4 regions of the Variovorax sp. LjRoot130 genome follow, and region 3 is predicted to be linked to each of the others. Evidence: predicted binding sites of a transcription regulator. Region 3 holds the regulator's gene; each other region holds the start of a gene.
What was found. Region 3 encodes sigma-54, which starts transcription at its own class of promoters, with help from an activator protein. Its sites were predicted from a motif close to TGGCANGNAANCTGCTTT; they were not measured.

Region 1: a site for sigma-54 is predicted at 3,500-3,517, ahead of ACSQ86_RS02610 (isopenicillin N synthase family dioxygenase). Genes of this name have one in related genera too.
Region 2: a site for sigma-54 is predicted at 3,228-3,245, ahead of ACSQ86_RS09960 (CmpA/NrtA family ABC transporter substrate-binding protein). Genes of this name have one in related genera too.
Region 4: a site for sigma-54 is predicted at 3,625-3,642, ahead of ACSQ86_RS28425 (pilin). Genes of this name have one in related genera too.

What each region holds. Positions count from the first base shown of each region.
Region 1 is NZ_CAXURM020000001.1:498,695-504,052, reverse strand. It holds gene rutB (pyrimidine utilization protein B) at 1-254, shown strand, start outside; gene rutC (pyrimidine utilization protein C) at 284-676, shown strand; gene rutD (pyrimidine utilization protein D) at 679-1,479, shown strand; gene ACSQ86_RS02625 (malonic semialdehyde reductase) at 1,476-2,066, shown strand; gene rutF (NADH-dependent FMN reductase RutF) at 2,083-2,577, shown strand; gene rutR (HTH-type transcriptional regulator RutR) at 2,591-3,319, opposite strand; gene ACSQ86_RS02610 (isopenicillin N synthase family dioxygenase) at 3,556-4,557, shown strand; gene ACSQ86_RS02605 (VOC family protein) at 4,560-4,967, shown strand; gene ACSQ86_RS02600 (BMP family ABC transporter substrate-binding protein) at 4,957-5,358, shown strand, end outside.
Region 2 is NZ_CAXURM020000001.1:1,965,527-1,970,884, reverse strand. It holds gene ACSQ86_RS09975 (alpha/beta hydrolase) at 1-724, shown strand, start outside; gene tsaD (tRNA (adenosine(37)-N6)-threonylcarbamoyltransferase complex transferase subunit TsaD) at 669-1,721, opposite strand; gene ACSQ86_RS09965 (nitrate- and nitrite sensing domain-containing protein) at 1,807-3,108, shown strand; gene ACSQ86_RS09960 (CmpA/NrtA family ABC transporter substrate-binding protein) at 3,428-4,672, shown strand; gene ntrB (nitrate ABC transporter permease) at 4,683-5,358, shown strand, end outside.
Region 3 is NZ_CAXURM020000001.1:5,472,618-5,477,975, reverse strand. It holds gene lptA (lipopolysaccharide transport periplasmic protein LptA) at 1-271, shown strand, start outside; gene lptB (LPS export ABC transporter ATP-binding protein) at 268-1,044, shown strand; gene ACSQ86_RS27145 (RNA polymerase factor sigma-54) at 1,059-2,639, shown strand; gene ACSQ86_RS27140 (phospholipase D family protein) at 2,642-4,246, shown strand; gene ACSQ86_RS27135 (hypothetical protein) at 4,250-4,606, opposite strand; gene ACSQ86_RS27130 (YceI family protein) at 4,749-5,358, opposite strand, start outside.
Region 4 is NZ_CAXURM020000001.1:5,741,664-5,747,021, forward strand. It holds gene ACSQ86_RS28415 (Wzy polymerase domain-containing protein) at 1-1,630, opposite strand, end outside; gene ACSQ86_RS28420 (O-antigen ligase family protein) at 1,681-3,060, opposite strand; gene ACSQ86_RS28425 (pilin) at 3,119-3,568, opposite strand; gene ACSQ86_RS28430 (3',5'-cyclic-nucleotide phosphodiesterase) at 3,771-4,577, opposite strand; gene ACSQ86_RS28435 (FHA domain-containing protein) at 4,763-5,358, opposite strand, start outside.

The DNA of each region.
Region 1 (5,358 bases), 5.0 Mb from region 3:
GCAACCTGGTCTTCACCGGCATTGCCACCAACGTGTGCGTGGAGTCCACGCTGCGCGACGCCTTCCACCTCGAGTACTTCGCCGTGATGCTCGAAGACGCAACGCACGAGCTCGGCGGCCCCGCTATCCAGCAGGCCGCGGTCTACAACGTCGAGACCTTCTTCGGCTGGGTCTCGAAGGTCGACGATTTCTGCAGCACCTTCGCGCCCGAGGCCGCCACCCAACCCGCAGCGGCCGAAGCGGTCACTGCCTGATTTCACTTTCCCGAAAGGAGCAACGAACCATGCCCAAGCAAGCCATCATCCCGCCCGGCACCGGCGTGCCGCTCGCACCCTACGTTCCCGGCACGCTCGCCGACGGCGTGCTCTACGTGTCGGGCACCCTGCCCTTCGACAAGGACAACAACGTGGTCCATGTCGGCGACGCGAGCGCGCAGGCGCGCCATGTGCTCACCACCATCCAGGGCGTGGTCGAGGCCGCCGGCGGCACCATGGACGACGTGACCTTCAACATGATCATGATCAAGGACTGGGCCGACTACGTGAAGATCAATGCGGTCTATGCCGAGTTCTTCCCCGGCACCAAGCCGGCGCGCTACTGCATCCAGTGCGGCCTGGTGAAGCCCGACGCCTTGATCGAGATCGCCTCGATCGCGCACGTGGGCAAGAAGGCCTGAGCATGCCGCTGCACTACGAGGTGCACGGGCCGGCCGAGGGCGAGGCCGTGCTGCTGTCCTCGGGCCTCGGCGGCTCGGCGGGCTTCTGGCTGCCGCAGATCGCTGCACTGATCGGGGCCGGCCACCGCGTGATCGCCTACGACCAGCGCGGCACCGGCCGCAGCCCCGTCGACCTGCAGGCCGACTATGCGATCGCCGACATGGCGCGCGACGTGATCGAGATCCTCGACGCCACCTCGACGGCGCGCTGCCACCTGGTGGGCCACGCGCTCGGCGGCCTGGTCGGCCTGCAGCTCGCGCTCGACGCACCCTCGCGCGTGGCCAGCCTCGTGCTCGTCAACGCGTGGTCGAAGCCCAATCCGCATTCGGCCCGCTGCTTCGACGCGCGCCTGGCGCTGCTCGGCGCCTGCGGCCCACGCGCCTATGTCGAGGCGCAGCCCATCTTTCTCTACCCCGCCGCCTGGTGCGCCGCCCACGCGCAGCGCGTGGCCGACGAAGTCGAGCATGCGCTCGCGCATTTCCCCGGCGAGGCCAACATGCGCGCGCGCATCGGTGCGCTGCGCGCCTTCGATGTCGACGCGCGGCTGGTCGAGATCGCCGCGCCCGCGCTGGTGGCAGCCGCCACCGACGACGTGCTGGTCCCCTGGACCTGCTCGCAGCGCCTCGCCGAGGGCCTGCCTCACGCGAGCCTCGAGTGCGTGCCCCATGGCGGCCATGCACACAGCGTGACCGAGGCCGAGCTCTTCAACCGCAGCCTGCTCGCCTTCCTGGCGCGCGTGGGCGCACCTGGAGTCCCCGCATGAAACCCTCCCTGGACGACGCCGCCCTGGCACTTCTTTTCACCGAGGCCCGCTCGCACAACGGCTGGCGCCCTGAGCCGGTCTCCGACGCCTTGCTCGAACAGGTCTACGCGCTGGCGCGCACCGGGCCGACCTCGGCCAACTGTTCACCGGGCCGCTTCGTCTTCGTGCGCACGCCCGAGGGCAAGGCGCGCCTGGCGCCGGCCTTGTCGAAGGGCAATCTGGCGAAGACGATGAGCGCGCCGGTCACCGTGATCGCGGCCTGGGACAGCGCCTTCTACGACAAGCTGCCCACGCTGTTCCCGCATGCCGACGCCAGAAGCTGGTTCACCGGCAGCGTCGAGGCCGCCCGCGAAACCGCCTTTCGCAATGCCACGCTGCAAGCCGCCTACCTGCTGCTCGCCGCGCGCGCGCTGGGGCTGGATGCGGGGCCGCTGTCCGGCTTCGACAGGGCGAAGATCGACGCCGCCTTCTTCACCGGCACGCCCTGGACCACCAACTTCCTGATCAACCTGGGCCACGGCGACCCCTCGAAGCTGTTCGGCCGCCTGCCGCGCCTGGACTTCGCAGAAGCCTGCGCGCTCGCCTGAGGAAAGCACCGCCGCCATGAACGCCTTGCCCAAGAGCGACTACCGCGATGCGATGGCCCGCCTCGGCGCGGCCGTGCATGTCATCACCACCGACGGCCCCGGCGGCCGCGCCGGCTTCACCGCATCGGCCGTGTGCAGCGTGACCGACGAGCCGCCGACGCTGCTGGTCTGCCTCAATCGCTCGGCCTCGGTCTACCCGGCCTTCCAGGCCAACGGCGTGCTCTGCGTGAACGCGCTGGCCGCGGGGCAGCAGGCGCTGTCGGGCCTGTTCGGCGGCAAGACGCCGATGGACGAGCGCTTCGCCGCGGGCCGCTGGAGCCGCAAGCGCACCGGTGCGCCGGTGCTCGAGGACGCGGCCGTGTCCTTCGACTGCCGCGTGTCGCAGGTGACGCGGGTGGGCACCCACGACGTGCTGTTCTGCGAGGCCGTTGCGATCGCGATCGGCGGCACCGCGCACGGCCTGATCTACTTCGACCGCCGCTACCACGACATCGTCGCCGCGCCGCACTGAGCGCGCGGCGCGCTCAGCGCGTGGTGATGCCGCTCAAGACGATGCGCTGCACGTTGTCCACCGTCTCTTCGAAGAACTCCGGGTCATCCAGCGTACGACCCGTGATGGCCTGCACCTGCACGCCGAAGTCGGCGTAGTGCTGCGTGGTGGCCCACAAGGCGAAGATCAGGTGATGCGGATCGACCGGCGCGAGCTTGCCGGCGGCCACCCAGGCGCGGATCACTTCGGATTTGCGCGTCACCAGGTCGCGCAGCTCGCGATCGAGTTCGTCGCGCAAGAGCGGCGCGCCCTGGATCATCTCGAGGCAGAACAGGCGCGAGGCATCGGGCTGGTCGCGCGAGATCACCAGCTTGCGCCGGATGTAGTCGCCGATCGCCTGCCGCGGGTCCTGCTCGGCGCTGAAGCCGCGCAGCGGCTCCAGCCACACGGCGAGCAACTCGCGCAGCACCGAGACGTAGAGCTCCTCCTTGTTGGCGAAGTAGTAGAGCAGGTTGCTTTTCGAGACATCCGCACGCGCTGCGACCTGGTCGACGCTGGTGCCGTGCAGGCCGAAGCGCGAGAAGAGCCCGAGCGCCGCGCGCAGGATCGCCGCGCGCTTGTCCTCGATCTGGCGCAGCCGCCGGTTCACCGACGTGACGCTGCGCGCCACGGGCGCGCGCTTCGGATGCACGCGCTTGGATGGCGGCGCTTCGACGGCCAGCACGGACGGCGGCTTGATGCTGCTGCTGCGAGTTTTCGGCATGTGTTGCTTTGCTTCTTTCTCCACCCGGGATTCTCGTTGTCTGCGATGCAGCCCGCATGCACGAGCCATACCGCCCATGGTACGCACCATGGCAACACCCAGCGCACGCATTCGCCGTGCCGCACCGCTGCCCGCGCACCACGCCGATGCAGCAAAGCGCATTTGTCCATTTGGTCCAACTGGCATGGACGTTGCATGTCGAAGCGCCGCCACCGTCACACCGAAGGATTGAAAGCATGACCCTGCTGTCCGTACCGATCATCGATCTGGCGCCCTTCTTTTCCGGAACGCCCGAAGGCAAGGCCGAGGTGGCGCGCAAGGTCGACGAGGCCTGCCGCAGCATCGGCTTCCTGGTCATCACCAACCACGGCATCGCCCCCGAACTCATCGCGCGCGTCTCCGCGGCCTCGCGTGAATTCTTCGCCTTGCCGCTGGCCGACAAGCGCAAGGTCGATCGCCCGCGCGACGACGCGGTGCGCGGCTACAGTGCGGTGGGCGAGGAAGGGTTGTCGTACAGCCTCGAAGAAGCGGCGCCGGGCGACCTGAAGGAGTCCTTCTCCATCGGTCCCTCCAATGTGCCGGCCGACGACTACCACCGGGGCGCTGCGGCCGGCCCGCACTTCGAGCCCAATGTCTGGCCCGATCTGCCGGGCTTCCAGCCGGCCTTCGACGAATACTTCGAGGCGATGAGCGATCTCTCGCGTTCGCTGATGCGCATCTTCGCGCTCGCGCTGGAACTTCCCGAGACCTTCTTCGACGACAAGATCGACAAGCACATCAGCATGTTCCGCGTGCTGAGCTACCCGCCGCAGACCGAGGCTGCATTGCCCGGCCAGCTGCGCGCCGGCGCGCACAGCGACTACGGCAGCCTCACCGTCGTGCTGCCTGACGACAAGGGGCTGCAGGTCTTCAACAAGGCCGGCCAATGGGTCGACGTGCCGATGGTCGAGGGCGGCCTGGTGGTGAACATCGCCGACCTCATGATGCAGTGGACCAACGACCTGTGGGTCTCGACCCTGCACCGCGTGGTCAACCCGCCGCCGGATGCGGCCGCCACCAACCGCCGGCAGTCGCTGGTGTTCTTCCACCAGCCCAACTACGACGCGATGGTCGAGTGCCTGCCGAGCTGCCTCGCGCCGGGCGAGGCGCCGAAGTACGCGCCGATCTCTTCCGGCGACCACTTGAAGTCGAAGTTCCTGAAACAGACGACCTTCGGCGGCACCAAAGTGACAGCCTGAACATGCCTCATCTTTCCTACGTCAACGTCTTCGCGAAAGACGTCGTCGCGCTCAGCGGCTTCTACCAGCGCGTGTTCGGCTTCCCCGAGATCGAGGCCATCCGCTCGCCGATCTTCCGCGGCCTCGACGCGGGCAAGGCCAAGCTGGGCTTCAACGCCTTCGATGCCTACGAGCTCTTGCAGCTGGCCGAGTTCTCCGACACGCGCGGGGTCAAGTTCCTGCTGAACATCGATGTCGATTCGCAAGAGGAAGTCGACCGCATGGTGCCGGTCGCCGTCGCTGCCGGCGCCACGCTCGTCAAGGCGCCCTACGTCACCTACTACCACTGGTACCAGTCGGTGCTGCTCGACCCCGAGGGCAATGTGTTCCGTATCAATTTCATGATGAAAGGTCCGAGTGATGTTGCGTAAATCGATTCCTTGCGCGGTCGCAGCGCTTGTCGCGGGCGCCGCGCTGATCGGCCCGGCGGTGGCCGCCGACGGCTTCACCCTGAAGGGCAAGCCGAAGATCGCGATGCTGTACTTCGGCCCCAAGAACGACGGCGGCTGGACGCAGGCCTTCGACGAGGCGCGCATCAAGGTCGAGAAGGAAACGGGCGAGAAGATCCAGTTCGTCGAGAACGTGCCGGAAGACGCATCCGCCATCAAGCCCGCGGCCGAGAAGTTCATCCAGCGCGGCGCCAACATCATCATCGGCACCGCCTTCGGCTATTCCGACAGCTTCAAGGAGCTCGCGGCCAAGTACCCCGAGGTGGCCTTCCTCAACGGCTCGGGCACCAGCAACGGCGCCAACCTCGAATCC
Region 2 (5,358 bases), 3.5 Mb from region 3:
TGCTCACGACGATTCACGGTCGGACACCTTGCTGGTGTTCCTGCCGGGCGCGTTCCTGAAGCCTGAAGAGTTCGAGCGCGAAGGCTTCATCAGCGCGGTCAGGGAGCGGGATCTGGCGGCCGACGCCCTGCTCGTCGACGCCGACGTGTCGTACTACTACGACCAGACCTTCATCGAGCGGCTGCATCACGACATCCTCCGGCCGCAGCGTGCGACGGGTTACAAGTCGATCTGGCTGGTGGGCATCTCGATCGGCGGTTTCGGCGCCCTGATCCACGAACTGGCCAAGCCCGGCGCCGTCGACGGCATCGTGGCGCTGGCGCCCTACCTCGGACGGCGGCCGGTCGGCGCCGAGATCCACAAGGCCGGCGGCCTGCGCGCCTGGAAGGCGCCCGAAGGCCCGCCGCCGGACCAGGAGGTCGATCGCAAGCTCTGGCCCTGGCTTCAGCAGTACGCGGCCTCCAAGCCCGCCAAGGGCCTGCCGCCGCTGTACCTGGGTTTCGGCCTCGCCGACCGCTTCGCCGCCAATCACCGCCTGCTGGCGGAGGCCTTGCCTGCCGGGCGCGTGTTCACGATCGAAGGCGGCCACGACTGGCCGCAGTGGTCGCAACTCTGGCGCAAGGTGCTCGAGGTGCTGCCGCTGCCCTCGCACGGCAAGAAAGGCGCGACTACCCGAACTCCGGCTCCGGCGCGCAGAGCGAAGCCAGTGGCCATCGCGGCTTGACGTCGAAGGCATAGCGCTCGCTCGCCTGCCCCAGGCCGGCCTGCAGGCGCATCGCGGCGGCCATCGCGATCATGGCGCCGTTGTCGGTGCACAGGTGCAGCTCGGGGTAGTGCACGCGCACGCCGCGCTTCGCGCATGCCGCATTGAGCTGTTCGCGCAAAGCCCGGTTGGCACCCACGCCCCCGGCCACCACCAGCCGGTCCAGCCCGGTCTGCTCGATGGCGGCCAGTGATTTCTTCAGCAGCACGTCGACGATCGCGGCCTGGGTCGAGGCGGCCAGATCGGCCTTGCGCGCTTCGAGCTCGCCGCCGAGTTTCCTGGCCTGCGTCAGCACCGCCGTCTTCAAGCCGGCAAAGGAGAAGTCGAGGTCGCCGCTGTGCAGCAGGGGCCGCGGCAGCTTGAAGGCCGCGGCGTCGCCCTCCTCCGCCAGCTTGGCGAGCCAGGGGCCGCCAGGATAGGGCAGGCCCATCAGCTTGGCGCTCTTGTCGAAGGCTTCGCCTGCTGCGTCGTCGATGGTCTCGCCGAGCAGCTCGTAGCGCCCCACGCCGTCGACCCGCATCAGTTGCGTGTGACCGCCCGAGACCAGCAGCGCGACGAAGGGGAACTCGGGCGGATCGGCACTGAGAAAGGGCGACAGCAGGTGGCCTTCCAGGTGATGCACGCCCAGCACCGGCTTGCCAAGCGCCGCGCCCAGTGCACAGGCCACGCCGGCGCCCACCAGCAGCGCGCCGGCCAGCCCCGGCCCGCGCGTGTAGGCGACGACGTCGATCTCGGGCAGGGAGCGGGCGGCCTCGGACAACACCGTCTGCGCCAGGGGTAGCACGCGCCGGATGTGGTCGCGGCTGGCCAGCTCGGGCACCACGCCGCCATAGGCCTGGTGCATCGCGATCTGGCTGTGGAGCGCGTGCGCGGCCAGGCGCGGCAAGCCGCTCGCGCCGGATTCGACCAGGGCCACGCCGGTCTCGTCGCAGGACGATTCGATTCCCAATACAAACATGCGACGAGTGTAGGGTGCGCACGATGTCGGGGCACGGATGTTGCTGCATGTCCTTAGGATGGCTCTTCAGCCATGCCGCCCCACGATGAAATCCGGACTGAGCTTTCTGATGGCCGCCCTGCGCTGCGAAATCGACGCGCTGGAGCAGCTCGCCCGCACCAGCGCGCTGGTCGGCACGATCGGCCGCCTGGTCCATGCGCTGCAGCGCGAACGCGGCATCTCGAACGTGCTGCTGGCGTCGCGTGGCCACCGTTTCGTCTCGCAGCGCAGCGAGCAGATCGCCGAATGCCTGCGCGTGGAAGAGGCGGTGCGCGCTTCGTTCGATCAGCTCGAGGCCGACGCGGGCCGCATCGGCAACGGTGCGCGCCTGTTCAGCCGCATCGCCTGGGTGCTGCCGGGCCTCGAGGGCCTGCCCGAGCTGCGCCGTCGCGTCGGCGCCTTGGAGCTCAGCCCGGCTGAGGCGACGGCCGCCTTCGTCAAGCTGATCGCAGGGCTGCTCGCAGTCGTGTTCGAGGCCGCGGACGGCGCCACCGACCCGGAAATCTCTCGTCAGCTGGTGGCCATGTTCAATTTCATGCAGGGCAAGGAGTTCGCCGGCCAGGAGCGCGCCTGCGGCGCCGCGGCCTTCGCCTCGGGCCACAACGACAGCGCGCGCCAGCAGCAATGGCTGCATCTGATCGAATCGCAGGAGCGCTGCTTCCAGGTCTTCGCCGAGTTCTCGGGCGCGCGCATCGCCGAGCTCTGGCGCAGCAGTCAATCCCCCGCCCAATTGGCGGAGCAGGAACGGCTGCGCCGCATCGCCTGCGCGGCACCCGCCGGCGTGGCACTCGATACCGAACTGAGCCAGACCTGGTTCGACTGCTGCAGCCGGCGCATCGACGCCATGCAATCGATCGAAGAGCGCCTGGCCGCCGACCTGCGCCGGATCTGCGAACAGAAAACGAGCCAGGCCCGGGCCGAGCTGCAGGCCCATGACGTGCTGCTGGCCAAGCTGGCGCGCGAGGCGGGTACACCGGCGGCAGTCTTCTTCGACGAGCAGCCCGCTGCAGACGCGCCGGGCCACCCGCAAACCATGGGTTCAGCCACGCCCTATGGCCGGCAGCTCGAGCGATCGATTCTGGAGATGGTGCAGGAGCAGTCGCACCGGCTGCAGGCGATGAGCGACGAACTCGACACCGTGCGCGCGGCCCTGAACGAGCGCAAGCTGGTCGAACGCGCCAAGGGCCTGCTGATGGCACACCGCCGCCTCAGCGAGGAGGAGGCGCACAAGATGCTGCGCCAGACAGCCATGAGCCAGAACCGCAGGCTGGTCGACGTCGCCGAATCGGTGCTCTCGATGGCCGAATACCTGCCCGGCGAGCCGGCGTCCCGGGCGCCTCGCACCTGAATTGGTGCGCTGCACAACAACTGTGCTTCGATCGCAGTTCAAGGGATTCGGCGCCTCTTGCCTCACGACGCGGACTTCGGAGGCTATCGATTTGATAGCAAACCACCCCTCTGAACTGCTGGCACGCAGTTTGCTTAACAAACCTGCATAGACCTGCAAGGGTCTTCAGGCAGGTGGCATCCAACGGCGGGTGCGACCCACCGAACCGGACAAAGGCGTCCCCATCCCGCAAGGGCTCGTTATCGAGCGGCCCGTGCGTGGTCGGGACGCCTTTTTTGTTTTGTGCTTTTTGTCTTTTCTTCATTCCGGAGCTCGCCCCATGACCGATTTGCTGAAACCGAAGTTGAATCGCCGCCGCGTGCTGCAAGCCGCCGCCATCGGCGCGGTCGGGCTCGACCCCGCCCTGCGCGCAGCCGTCTGGGCCCAAGGCTCGGACAAGCCAGAAAAGGAGGAAGTCAAGATCGGCTTCATCCCGCTGACCGACTGCGCCAGCGTCGTCATGGCCTCGGTGCTCGGCATCGACAAGAAGTACGGCGTGAAGATCGTGCCGAGCAAGGAAGCCAGCTGGGCCGGTGTGCGCGACAAGCTGGTCAATGGCGAGCTCGACTTCGCCCACGTGCTCTACGGCCTGATCTACGGCGTGCACCTCGGCACCGCCGGGCCGAAGAAGGACATGGCCATCCTGATGACCCTCAACAACAACGGCCAGGCGATCACGCTGTCGAAGAAACTGGCCGACAAGGGCGCGGTCGACGGCGCCTCGCTGGCCAAGGTGATGGCGAAGGAGAAAGGCGAATACACCTTCGCCCACACCTTCCCGACCGGCACCCACGCGATGTGGCTCTATTACTGGCTGGCCGCCAACGGCGTCAACCCGTTGAAGGATGCCAAGGTCATCACCGTGCCGCCGCCGCAGATGGTTGCCAACATGCGCGTGGGCAACATGGACGGCTACTGCGTCGGCGAGCCCTGGGGCCAGCGCGCGATCATGGACGGCATCGGCATCACGGCCGTCACCACGCAGGACATCTGGAAGGACCATCCCGAGAAGGTGCTCGGCACCACCGGCGACTTCGTCAAGAAATACCCCAACACGGCGCGCGCCGTGACGGCCGCGATTCTCGAAGCCGGGAAGTGGATCGACGCCGGTCTGCAGAACAAGAACAAGATGGCCGAAACCATCGCCGACAAGAGCTACGTCAACACCAGCGTGGACGCCATCAACCAGCGCATCCTGGGCCGCTACACCAACGGCCTGGGCAAGAACTGGGACGACCCGAACCACATGAAGTTCTACAACGACGGCGCGGCGACCTTCCCCTACCTCTCCGACGGCATGTGGTTCCTCACGCAGCACAAGCGCTGGGGCCTGCTGAAGGAGCATCCGGACTACCTCAAGGTGGCCACGGAGATCAACCGCATCGACATCTACAAGCAGGCTGCAGCCGCGACCAAGACCTCCGTTCCCAAGGACACGATGCGCAGCAGCAAGCTGATCGACGGCGTGGTGTGGGACGGCAAGGATCCGAAGAAGTACGCCGAGTCGTTCAAGGTCAATGCCTGAGGAGCCCGCCATGGTCAGTGCCGTCTTTCACTCCCCGCTCGAGGCTGCCCAGGGGCAGCTCGCCACGCCGGCAGCCGCCAGGAAGTCCGCGGCCGCCTCCGTCCCGCCTGCAGAGCCCGCGCAGGAAGAGACCACGCCCCGCGCCCCGCGCGACTTCAGCTGGATCTGGCTGCGCGTGCTGCCGCCGATCCTTGGCTTTGCGTTGCTGGTCCTGATCTGGGAACTCGTGGCGCTGAAAAGCACCACCGGCTTCCCGTCGCCGGCCGCCGTCTGGCAACAGGCGCTGACCGTGTTCAGCGATCCCTTCTACAGCAAGGGCCCCAACGACCAGGGCGTGGGCTGGAACGTGCTCTCGTCGCTCCAGCGCGTGGCGCTCGGCTTCGGGCTGGCCGCCGCGGTCGGCATCCCGGCCGGCTTCGCGATCGGTCGCTTCGAGTTCCTCTCGCGCATGTTCAATCCGCTGATCAGCCTGCTGCGACCGGTGTCGCCGCTGGCCTGGCTGCCGATCGGCCTCCTGGTCTTCAAGGGCGCCAACCCGGCCGCGATCTGGACCATCTTCATCTGCTCGATCTGGCCCATGATCATCAACACCGCGGTGGGCGTGCAGCGCGTGCCCAGCGACTACATGAATGTGGCGCGCGTGCTCAATCTTTCCGAGTGGAAGATCCTCACCAAGATCCTGTTCC
Region 3 (5,358 bases):
CGGCGCGACACCCAACGACGAAAGCAGCGGACCCTTGATCGTCTACGACCAGAGCAACGACACCTTCACCGTCAACGGCTCGCCGCTGCCGCCCAATGCGGGCGTGGCGACCCAGCCCGGCGGCCGCGTCAAGGCCATCCTCACGCCCAAGGCGGCCGCCTCGGCGCCCGCTGCCGGGTCCGCCAGGCCGGCGGCGCCGGCCGCCTCCGCGCCGGCGTCCGGAACGGGCCTGCGCTCGACCACCACGCTCGGCGGAGAGCAGCGCAAGTGAGCGGCGGCAACGAAGTCCTGGGCAGCCGCCTCGAGGCGCGCGGCCTGCAGAAGAGCTACGGCAGCCGCAAGGTCGTCAAGGACGTCTCGCTCGGCGTGCAAAAGGGCGAGGTGGTCGGCCTGCTGGGGCCCAACGGCGCGGGCAAGACCACCTCCTTCTACATGATCGTCGGGCTGGTTCGGGCGGATGCGGGCGAGATCAGCATCGACGGCGAACCGATCGCGCACATGCCGATCCACCGCCGCGCCCGCATGGGCTTGAGCTACCTGCCGCAGGAAGCGTCGATCTTCCGCAAGCTCACGGTCGAGGAGAACGTGCGCGCCGTGCTCGAGCTGCAGCGCGAACCCGACGACGCGGGCCGGCCGGTGCCGCTGTCGAAGCAGCGCATCGAGGAGCGCCTCGGCGAACTGCTGCACGACCTGCGCGTCGACCATCTGCGCGATTCGCCGGCGCTGGCGCTGTCGGGTGGCGAGCGCCGCCGCGTCGAGATCGCGCGGGCGCTGGCCACGCAGCCGCGCTTCATCCTGCTGGACGAGCCCTTCGCCGGCATCGACCCGATCGCGGTGATCGAGATCCAGCGGATCATCAGTTTCCTGAAGGAACGCGGCATCGGCGTGCTCATCACCGACCACAACGTGCGCGAGACGCTGGGCATCTGCGATCACGCCTTCATCATCAGCGACGGGCATGTGCTGGCACAAGGCACGCCTTCGGAGATCGTCGACAACGCCGAGGTACGACGCGTGTACCTGGGCGAGCATTTCCGGATGTAGGGGACCGTACTTCGATGAAGCAAGGGCTCTCGCTGCGCGTTTCCCAGCACCTGGCGCTCACGCCGCAGCTGCAGCAGTCGATCCGGCTGCTGCAGCTCTCCACGCTCGAATTGAGCCAGGAAGTGGAGCAGATGCTCGACGAGAACCCGTTCCTCGAACGCACGGCCGAAGAGGCGCCGCGCGAGGAGTTCGGTCTCGAGGCGGCCGATGCGCCGGTGCGCGACGAAGACCGCCAGGCCGAGGGCGAGGCTGACTTCGTCCCCGGCTCGGCCGCGGCGCCGGCCGAGGTGGCGGTCGCCGCCAACGGCGATGCCGAAGCGGCTGCGCCCGCCGACAGCGAACCCGACTGGGAGGGCGACGGTACGGTCGACCTCGCGCCCGACGACAGCGAGTGGGGCGGCGATGCGCCCGCGCGCGCCAACAACCTCGGCGACGACGAGCGCACCGATGCGACCGAGCTCGCGCGCAGCCAGGAATCGCTGCAGTCCTTCTTGCACCGGCAGGCGCTGTCGCTGCGCCTGGACGAGAACGACTGCGCCGCGCTGCGCTTCCTGATCGAATCGCTCAACGACGACGGCTACCTCGAGGATTCGCTGCCGGCGCTGGCCTCGGGCCTCGCGGGCGACGACAACGACCAGTTCGACGAACTGGTGCATCACTTCCAGGTCGCGCTGGGCCTGCTGCAGAGTTTGGAGCCGGCCGGCGTCGGCGCCCGCAGCCTCGGCGAATGCCTGACCATCCAGCTGCGCCAGCTGGCGAGCGCCAAGGAGAGCGAGGAGGAGGCCCAGGTGCGCAAGACCGCCATCGCGATCTGCAAGCAGCCGATGGAGCTGCTCGCGCGGCGCGACTTCAAGCGCCTGGCCACGCTCACGCGCAGCAACGAAGACGAGGTGCGCGCCGCACTGCAGCTGATCGCCAGGCTCGAGCCCAAGCCGGGGCGCCGCTTCGTCGACGTCGAGCGCAACATCGTCGTGCCCGACGTGATCGTCACGCGCATCGGCCACGGCACCAACGCGAAGTTCCGCGTCATGCTCAATCCCGAGGTCATGCCGCGGCTGCGCGTGCACGACATCTATGCCGGCGCGCTCAAGCAGCACAAGGGCGAGGGCAGCCAGGCGCTGTCGCAGCGGCTGCAGGAAGCGCGCTGGTTCATCAAGAACATCCAGCAACGCTTCGACACCATCCTCAGGGTCTCCAACGCGATCGTCGAGCGGCAGAAGAGCTACTTCGTGCACGGCGAGCTCGCGATGCGGCCGCTGGTGCTGCGCGAGATCGCCGACGAGCTGGGCCTGCACGAATCCACCATCAGCCGCGTGACCACCGCCAAGTACATGGCCACGCCCTACGGCACCGTCGAGCTCAAGTACTTCTTCGGCTCGGCGCTCGGCACCGAAACCGGCGGCAACGCCTCCAGCACCGCGGTGCGCGCGCTGATCAAGCAGTTCGTGAGCGCCGAGGACGTGAGGAAGCCGCTGTCCGACAGCCAGGTGTCCGAGATGCTCAAGGAGCAGGGCATCGAGTGCGCGCGCCGCACGGTGGCCAAGTACCGCGAGGCGCTGCGCATCGCGCCTGCGAACCTGCGCAAGGCACTCTAGCGATGAGTCGCCGTCCGAGTCCGCTACCAAGCTGGATTCGCCTCGGCCTGGCCTTGATGGCGGTGCTTCTTCTCGCCAGCGGCTGCGCGATGCTGCCGGCCGAATTCGAGCGCACGCCGTCCAAGGCGATGCCCTTGTCCACCGGCACCGTGCTGGGCCGCATCGCCAAGGCCTCGCAGCCGGATGCGGACCTCAGCGGCTTCCGGCTCATGCCCAGCGGCGACTTCGCGCTCAACACGCGGCTCGAGCTCGCGCGCCGCGCCGAGCGCACGCTCGACGTCCAGTACTACCAGATCGACAACGACGAGACCGGCCGCTACCTGCTGCGCACGCTGCGCGACGCGGCCCAGCGCGGCGTGCGCGTGCGGCTCCTGATGGACGATCTCTACACTGCGGGCGAGGACGAGCTGCTGCTCGCGCTGGCCGCCACGCCCAACCTCGAGCTGCGGCTCTTCAACCCGTTTCCGGCCGGGCGCGGCAGCATGCTCAGGCGCTTCTCGGCCTCGCTCTTCGACTTCAGCCGCGTCAACCGGCGCATGCACAACAAGCTCTTCATCGCCGACGGCGCGATGGCGGTAGCCGGCGGGCGCAACATCGGCAACCCGTACTTCACGCAGACGGCCGGCGCGAACTTCATCGACCTCGACACCTTCGTCGCCGGCGCCCTGATCCCGCGCCTTTCCAGCCTGTTCGACCTGTACTGGAACAGCGAGCACGTGCGGCCGATCGAAACCGTGGTCGCGCCCACGCTCGCGCGGGAGGAACGACAGCGGCGCTTCGAGGAGCTGACTGCCCCGGCCACCACCCCGGCACCACGTCCGCCGGCGCCCAACGACCTGCTGGGCTACAGCCCGATCGTCGAGAACCTCAACGCCGGCAAGCTCGACCTCATCTGGACCACCGCCGAGGCGTATGCCGATTCGCCCGAGCGCGTGATCGGCAAACAGGTCACTTACGGCGGCGTGCCGCTGCTCGACGTCGACAGCGTGCGCTACAACGTGGTCGAGCAGATGCGGCGCGGGCGTTCCGACGTGACGTTGGTGTCGCCCTACCTGATCCCCGGCAAGGAGGGGCTGGAGGTGCTGCGCGAGATCCGCCGGCGCGGCATGAAGATCAGCGTGGTCACCAACTCGCTGGCCGCCACCGACGAGCCCGTGGTCCACACCGGCTACCGCCGCTACCGGGCCGACATGCTGCGGCTCGGCGCCGAGATCCACGAGCTGAGCTCGGTGCGCACGCGGCGCAGCGTGCGCCTGGGCCTGTTCGGCACGCAGATCGGACGCCTGCACGCCAAGTCGGCCGTGATCGACGGGCGCACGCTCTTCGTCGGCTCGATGAATTTCGACCCGCGCTCGGAAGTGCACAACACCGAGATCGGCCTCTTCATCTTCAGCCGCGAGATGGCGCAGCAGGTGCTGAAGCTGGTCGAGGTGCTCAAGCAGCAGGGCGCCTACAAGGTGCGCTTCGCACCCGGCACCGAGAAAATGGAGTGGGTGAGCGAGGAGGCCGGCGTCGAACAGGTGCTCACCAGCGAGCCCGATGCGGGCTTCTGGGACCACCTGATGCTGGAGCTGCTGGCGCCGCTGGCGCCGGAGAGCCTGCTCTAGACCTCAATAGCGATAGTCGTGACGGTCATGCCGGTAGTGATGGCGATGGCCGTGCCGGTATTCGTCGCGGTACTCGTGGCGGTAGAAGTGCCGCGGCGGCGGGCGATGGTAGTAGCCCCTGTCGCCGCGATGGCCGTCATACACGGGCGCCGGCCGATAGTGGCGGGGCGACGGTTCGTAGTAGACCGGCGCAGGGGCATAGTGGACGGGGCTGGCAACGCCGACGGCGACGCCCGGTGCATGGATGCCGACCGACCAGGCCAGGTCCCCCGCGCTGGCCGACGTGGCGCCCAGCGCGGCTGCGGCGGAGAAGGCGCCGGCGGCGATCCACTTGAAGAAACGGGTGTGCGCGATGTTCATGAAGAAACTCCTGAAGGCATGAAGTGCCGTTGGGGTCATTGCAACCGGCCCGCGTAAAGCAGGACCCGCCTGCTCCGTGAAGCTTGTTGCTGAATGTAGTTCGAGCTCGCCCTCGGACCGGCAGCGAAGAAGCGATCGCGCCCTAGCTCGGCCGGTCCGTGATGTTGACCGCCTCGACCTGCACCAGGAGCCGCACCTTGTTCTCGAAGCCGAAGTTGATGCCCCAGGTGATGCCCCATTCGCTGCGCTCCACGATGGTCTCGAAGTCGCCGCCGCAGACCTGGCGCTTGATCAGCGGGCTGAGGTAGCAGCCGAAGCGGCTGGCCTTGAGCTTGATGGGCCGCGTCTGGCCCATCAGCGTGAGCGTGCCGTCGACTTCGGCGACCTTGTCGCCGTTGAAATCGATCTTGTCGGCCACGAAGCGGCCGGTCGGAAATTCCGCGACGTTGAAGAAGTCCTTGCTCAGCACGTGGCGGTTGAGCAGGTCGACGCCGGTGTTGATGGAGCCGATGTCCATCGTGATGTCGATCTTGCCGTTCTTGCCCGTGGTATCGATCTTGACCGTGCCGTCCTTGGTGCTGAAGCGGCCGCGGTTGGTGGTGGTGCCGTAGTGGCCCATCTCGTACATCACGAAAGTGTGGGTCGGGTCGACCACGTAGCTGGCGCCCTTGACCGGACCTCCTGCCGGCAAGGCGGCCATTTCCGGTGCCTGCTGTGCGGCGGCGAGGGTCGCTGCGGCCGCGAGCGCAGCG
Region 4 (5,358 bases), 270 kb from region 3:
AAGCACGCGAGAAGAGCAGGCACGATTGTCGCAGCGCTTCCTGCGCGGCCAGCGGCCGCCCGTTGAGCGCGGCGGCCTTGGCATATCGCAAGAGCGCGTTCTCTACGGGATAGCGCCTGGCCGTCAAGCGCAAGCGCTCGATCTCGCTCGCCGGCATGCCTTCGCGCGGCTCGATGCGCAGGTTGACAAGCGCGGCCTGCAATCCGTTCAGGACATGAATCTCGAGCGCCGGAGGGGGCGCCCGAACGCCGATGCGGGCGGCTCGCAAGCGCTCGGATTGCACGTCCAACTCAATGGCGCGGTACTCCTTCCACGCGAGCAGCAGGACGCTGCCCAGCGCAACTACGAGGGCCGCAGACACGGCGCGTGGCAGCCGCGCGGGTGCAACGAGCGACGAGCGCGCGTTCAGGATGCCCATCATCAGCGCGACCGGAACCAGGAAGAACGCCTTGCAATGCGGCAGCTCAAGCAAGGCATGCAGCGTGAACGTGCCGATGGCCAGCAGGATCAGGATCTGCTCGGCGCTCGCGGCACGCCGCACCTGCCACCAGAACCAGAGGCACAGCAGTCCCGCGATGGCCAGGCCCAGGGGCACCCCGTTCCACACCATCAGGTCGAGCACGAGGTTGTGGGCGTGCTGGATGCCCAGTTTCAGGTCGGCGTACTGCGGTAGCGCATCGACCTGGACCAAGCGACCTTGATTCCAACCATAACCCAGCCACGGCCGATGCAGGATGCCATCAATCATCAGCGACCATATCTCTGGCCGGCGCCCCGAACTGAGGCGCGAACCCAGGCTGTCGGCACCACCGGCGTCAATCAAGGCTGTGGCGAAAGTCCAACCGAGCGCCAGCACCGCGAACCACAGCCCCAGCCCGAGGAAAGCCGGCCGGTGCCTTGCGGTCCCCAGAGAGGCCGGCGAGATCCACGCGACGGCCAACAGCAGTGCAATGCCGAGCCAGCCGGTGCGGGACTGCGTGCTCGCAATCCCGAGCAGTAAGGTTGCCGCGGCAAGCACCGCAACCGCACCGCCGATGCGCTGTCGGGCGTGGGCCCACCACAGGCCGATGAGCCCCCACATCAGAAGCGTGCTCAACTCGTTGGCTTGGCCGACATTGGCCATGGGACGGCTGCCTGTCGAGATGGGCGCCATCAAGGGCCCCCAGTCCAGCAGGAGCCATTGCGCCAGCGCGAGCGCCGTCGAGATCAGGGCGGCCACGACGAAGCCGGCGAACAGCGCGTCCGGCAGACGGCCCGGGGCCAGCGCCTCGCAGGACCTGGCGATCGCAACCGACACGGCGCAACCCAGAAGGTACACGCTGATCAGAAGCGCCTCGGCAGGAAACGCGAACATGCCGCCGGCGGCCTGCAGCAGGGGAATCAGCGCAGCGGCAGCGAAACCCATCGAGAGCAGGTCGAAATCCATTCGCGCACGCCGCGTCACCGCCCACAGGGCCAGCGGCAGCACGGCCAGACCGGCGGCGACCTCGGTGTAGAGCGTGGACCACGGATAGGAATGCACGGGAATCAGCCACGGCAGGGCGAAGCCGAAAGCCAACAGCGACCAGCCCACCCCTGTCGATGGATTGCGGGTCGAGCGGGCCTTCGGCACCGCCGCCGCGATGCTCAAGGCCTGGGAAGAATTCGACATGGGACAGCCTGTTCCGTCGTCAAAAGCAGCTACTGCCTCGCATCGGGTATGTCGAGATGAAGGACGGCCCCGCGTTGCCAGAAGCGAGGCGGGGACACATTGCCTGAATCATTGGACGATTGGCGAGACAGCACGTCACGGCCATGGACAGCCCACATGCCTGCCAGCAGCATCGCGGACACCAGCACGATCGGCGCGCGCGACCTGAGATTCGCCGCTGGAGGGGCCGCCGCCGCGGCTGCATCGGTTGAGCGCTTCCGGTAACACGCCAGCGCCCATCCAGCCATCCATACGATCAGTAGTTGGCTCAAGGGGTAGACAAAGGCGCCTGAAAACAGACTGTTCATGACGCACGCCAAAAGGCCGCCGAGGCAAAACGGAGGAATCCAGCGATGCCCCCGAATCAACCGGTAGAGAAGCAATCCGACGAGAACGAGGGCGCCCACTCCCAAGAATCCGTACTCGCCGATCCATTGCAGCGCAATATTGTGAGGGTGCATCGCGATCACGAGGCCGTCGTGCCTTCCGAATTGATCGCCGCCTATTCCCACCCACGGCGATCGGGCCCAGGATTCCACGAGGCCGCCCCACAAATCGCTTCGGGAGGAAGTGGTCAGGCGAAATACGGTCTTGGTCGTATGGTCCGAGTCGAAGAGCCAACGCATGCCGTAGAAGAATGCCCCCGCGACGGCGAGCGACGAAATCGGCAGACGAAGCAGGGCTGAATCCTTTCGAAGAAGCGCCACCAGCAACAGCGCGCTCGTCGCGGACAGCAGGACCGAGCGGGCGCCGTCTTGCCAGAGTGCCAGCAGATAGAGCGTCGAAAGCAGCCAGACCAGCGGCGTCATCCGCGCTCGCGCCAATCCGCCGGGCCGATGCCAGAGCAGGAACAGGCACGGAAGCAAGGCATCGTCGAATTCGCGGACCGTCGTGAACACCAGTTGCCAGTCGTGCCATGTGCCGCTCATGCAAAGATCGATGATGCTCAACACCATCAACCAGATATTGAGCGACGGGGCGAGCGCCAGGATCACTGCGCTTCGATCCGGCCTTTGCGGGTCGTCCTCGAAAAGCCTCGCACAAAAAAACACCCCCAGAAACAGCATGCCATACAGCGTGGCGTCGGCGATGGAAAACGGCGACCACCGAGTGCCCTGCAGGCAGATCGCCAGAAGCGCCAGCGAAATCGCCCAGATCCAGTGGCCGGACCACGGCCTTCCATGAATGACCGCGGGCAGGCGAAACACGGAGCAGACGATGAGTGTCGACAGGCAGATGATCTGCGCTTTTCGAGAGAAATCGTACGGATCCGCGATCCCGAAAAAAGTGATGACGCCGGAAAATGCGACGACGGCGAACGCGGGAATCATCCACGCCAGAAAGCCGTCTGCGAAATTTCGATACGTCATGAAAGAGGTCGCGAACAAAAAAGCGGCCCCGAGGGCCGCTTCTATCGCTGGTCAACGATCAGCTGGGACGGCATTCGGAAGGCAGGTACTTCGAAGCAATGGCAGAGGAGCACGTCCAACGCAGCTGACCGGTGTTGGTGCCGACATTCGCCGGAGTCAGCAGGATATCGCCCGTCGCATTGGGAACCGTCGAGGTGATCGTCACGAGGCCCGAGCCATCGTTGGCAACGACCACATTCGACACATACTTTGTTGCGCCGGGGAAGACGTAGCCGCTATTGGACGCGGTGACCGAGGCAAGGAGACCAAGCGACGAGGTGGTTTCAGCGACCGCCAGCTTGGCCGGAGCGCCCATGACGAGCACTTCGGAGATCTTGGCGCGGGTGGTGTAATCCTGATACGCCGGCAGCGCCACAGCAGCCAAGATGCCGATGATCGCCACAACGATCATCAATTCGATAAGGGTGAAACCCTTTTGCACGTTGCGTGCGATGGAACGACGGTTCATTTCAAGAAACTCCAGTTGGTTGAAGGGCCCGAGGAAGGCCCCCGGTGCGTTCAACCTCCGCAGCATCTGTGCCATCCCGGCTGCTCGCCTCTGAAGCAAACCTTGGTGTGCATTTATTCTCGCCGGGGTTACAACAGGTGACACAACCTGTTGCAAACGCCACACGTGAGATGACAAATTTGTCAGTCCACCACCCACAGTGTCAGACCTGCAGCACCCCCGCCGCCTCCAGCCACCGAATGTCCCATCCCTTCGTGCCATGCATCTGCGAACTCGCTGTCAACCCGTCGATCTGGCTCATGATCTCTTCGGTCTCGGCCGGCTTGGTGTGGGTGATGTAGATCGGGTAGTTCTTGCCGGGCGCGATGTTCGCCAGTTCGTCGGCCAAAGTCGCGGGCGACAAGTGCAAGCTGCGCTGGGCCAAGGCCTGTTCCCGGTTACTGAACGCCGTTTCAATAACCAGCATCCCCACATCAAGCTGGTTCACCCGCTGCCAAAAGGCCGGATTACGCTCCGTGTCCCCGCTGAAGACCCAGTTCGGCCCACCCTCAGCACAGCGCACGGCGTACCCGCAAGCCGGCACGGTATGCACAGCCGGCAGCACCTCGATGTTCTTGAGCGCCCGGGTTCCGAGTTCGAACTGCTGCCCGACCACGATGTCATGAAAGCTCACGAACGGCGCCTCGCGACTTGGAATGCTCGCGAAATCCGGCCAGATGACGTTGTTGAACACGTGGGCGCGCAGCGCCTCGATGGTGGGGCGCAGCGCATGCACGCGCAGCGGCTTGCCGCGGCGGCTGGCCACGGCGTCGATCATCAGGGGCAGCGCGGCGATGTGGTCGAGGTGCGAATGGGTGAGCACCACGTCGTCGATGGCGCTCATTTCGTCCAGGCTCAGGTCGCCGACGCCGGTGCCGGCGTCGACCAGCAGGTCGCTGTCGACCAGGAATGACGTCGTGCGGCAGTCCTTGGCGATGGCGCCCGAGCAACCCAACACGCGCACCTGCATATGCGAGGCCTTTTGTTTTCTATTTGGTTTCGAACCGGGTTGCACCATCCCAGTTCTGGTCTTTGGGCTGCAACGCCATTGAGGCTAAACGCTGCGCGTATAGCTGGTAAAGGACTTTTTTGGCATCTACAGCCGGCAGTGGGGTCAAGCCTCCCGTACGAAAGCCTCGGCGCGCCCGCCGGCTCTCAGCCGGCGACGAACTGCATCCGCGTGCCGCCGAGTTCGAGCACGTCGCCGTCCTGCAGGGCGACGGCCTCGTTGCCGAGCGGTTCGCCGTTGAGCTCAGTGCCGCCGTCGATGGGCGCCACCACGTAGCCGTGCAGGCGCCGCGTGACGGCAGCGACGGCCACGCCGGGTTTGCCGATCGTGGTGACGACCTTCTGCAGGGAGAGTTCGCGCCCGGCGCCGCTGCCCGACAGGACGCGCATGACAGCCACGCCGGTGCCGCCGCCGAAGGGCTGGTGCACCGTGGGTGCGGAACTGAGGGGAATCGGGCCTGATGGTGCCGGCGCGATGTGCGGCGCCGGCCCGGCCCCTTCGGAGGCGCCGCTGGCCACCAGGTAGCGGATCTTGTACTTGCCGACCTCGACAACGTCGTTGTGCTCGAGCGCCTGCTTCTTGACGGCACGCCCATTGATGTAGGTGCCGTTGGTGCTGTTGAGATCTTCCAGGTAGACGTCGCCGCCGATCATGTGCAGCACGGCGTGTTCACCGCTGATCGCCAGATTGTCGATCACGATGTCGTTGTACGGCCGCCGTCCCAGCGTGGTGCGGTCCTTGG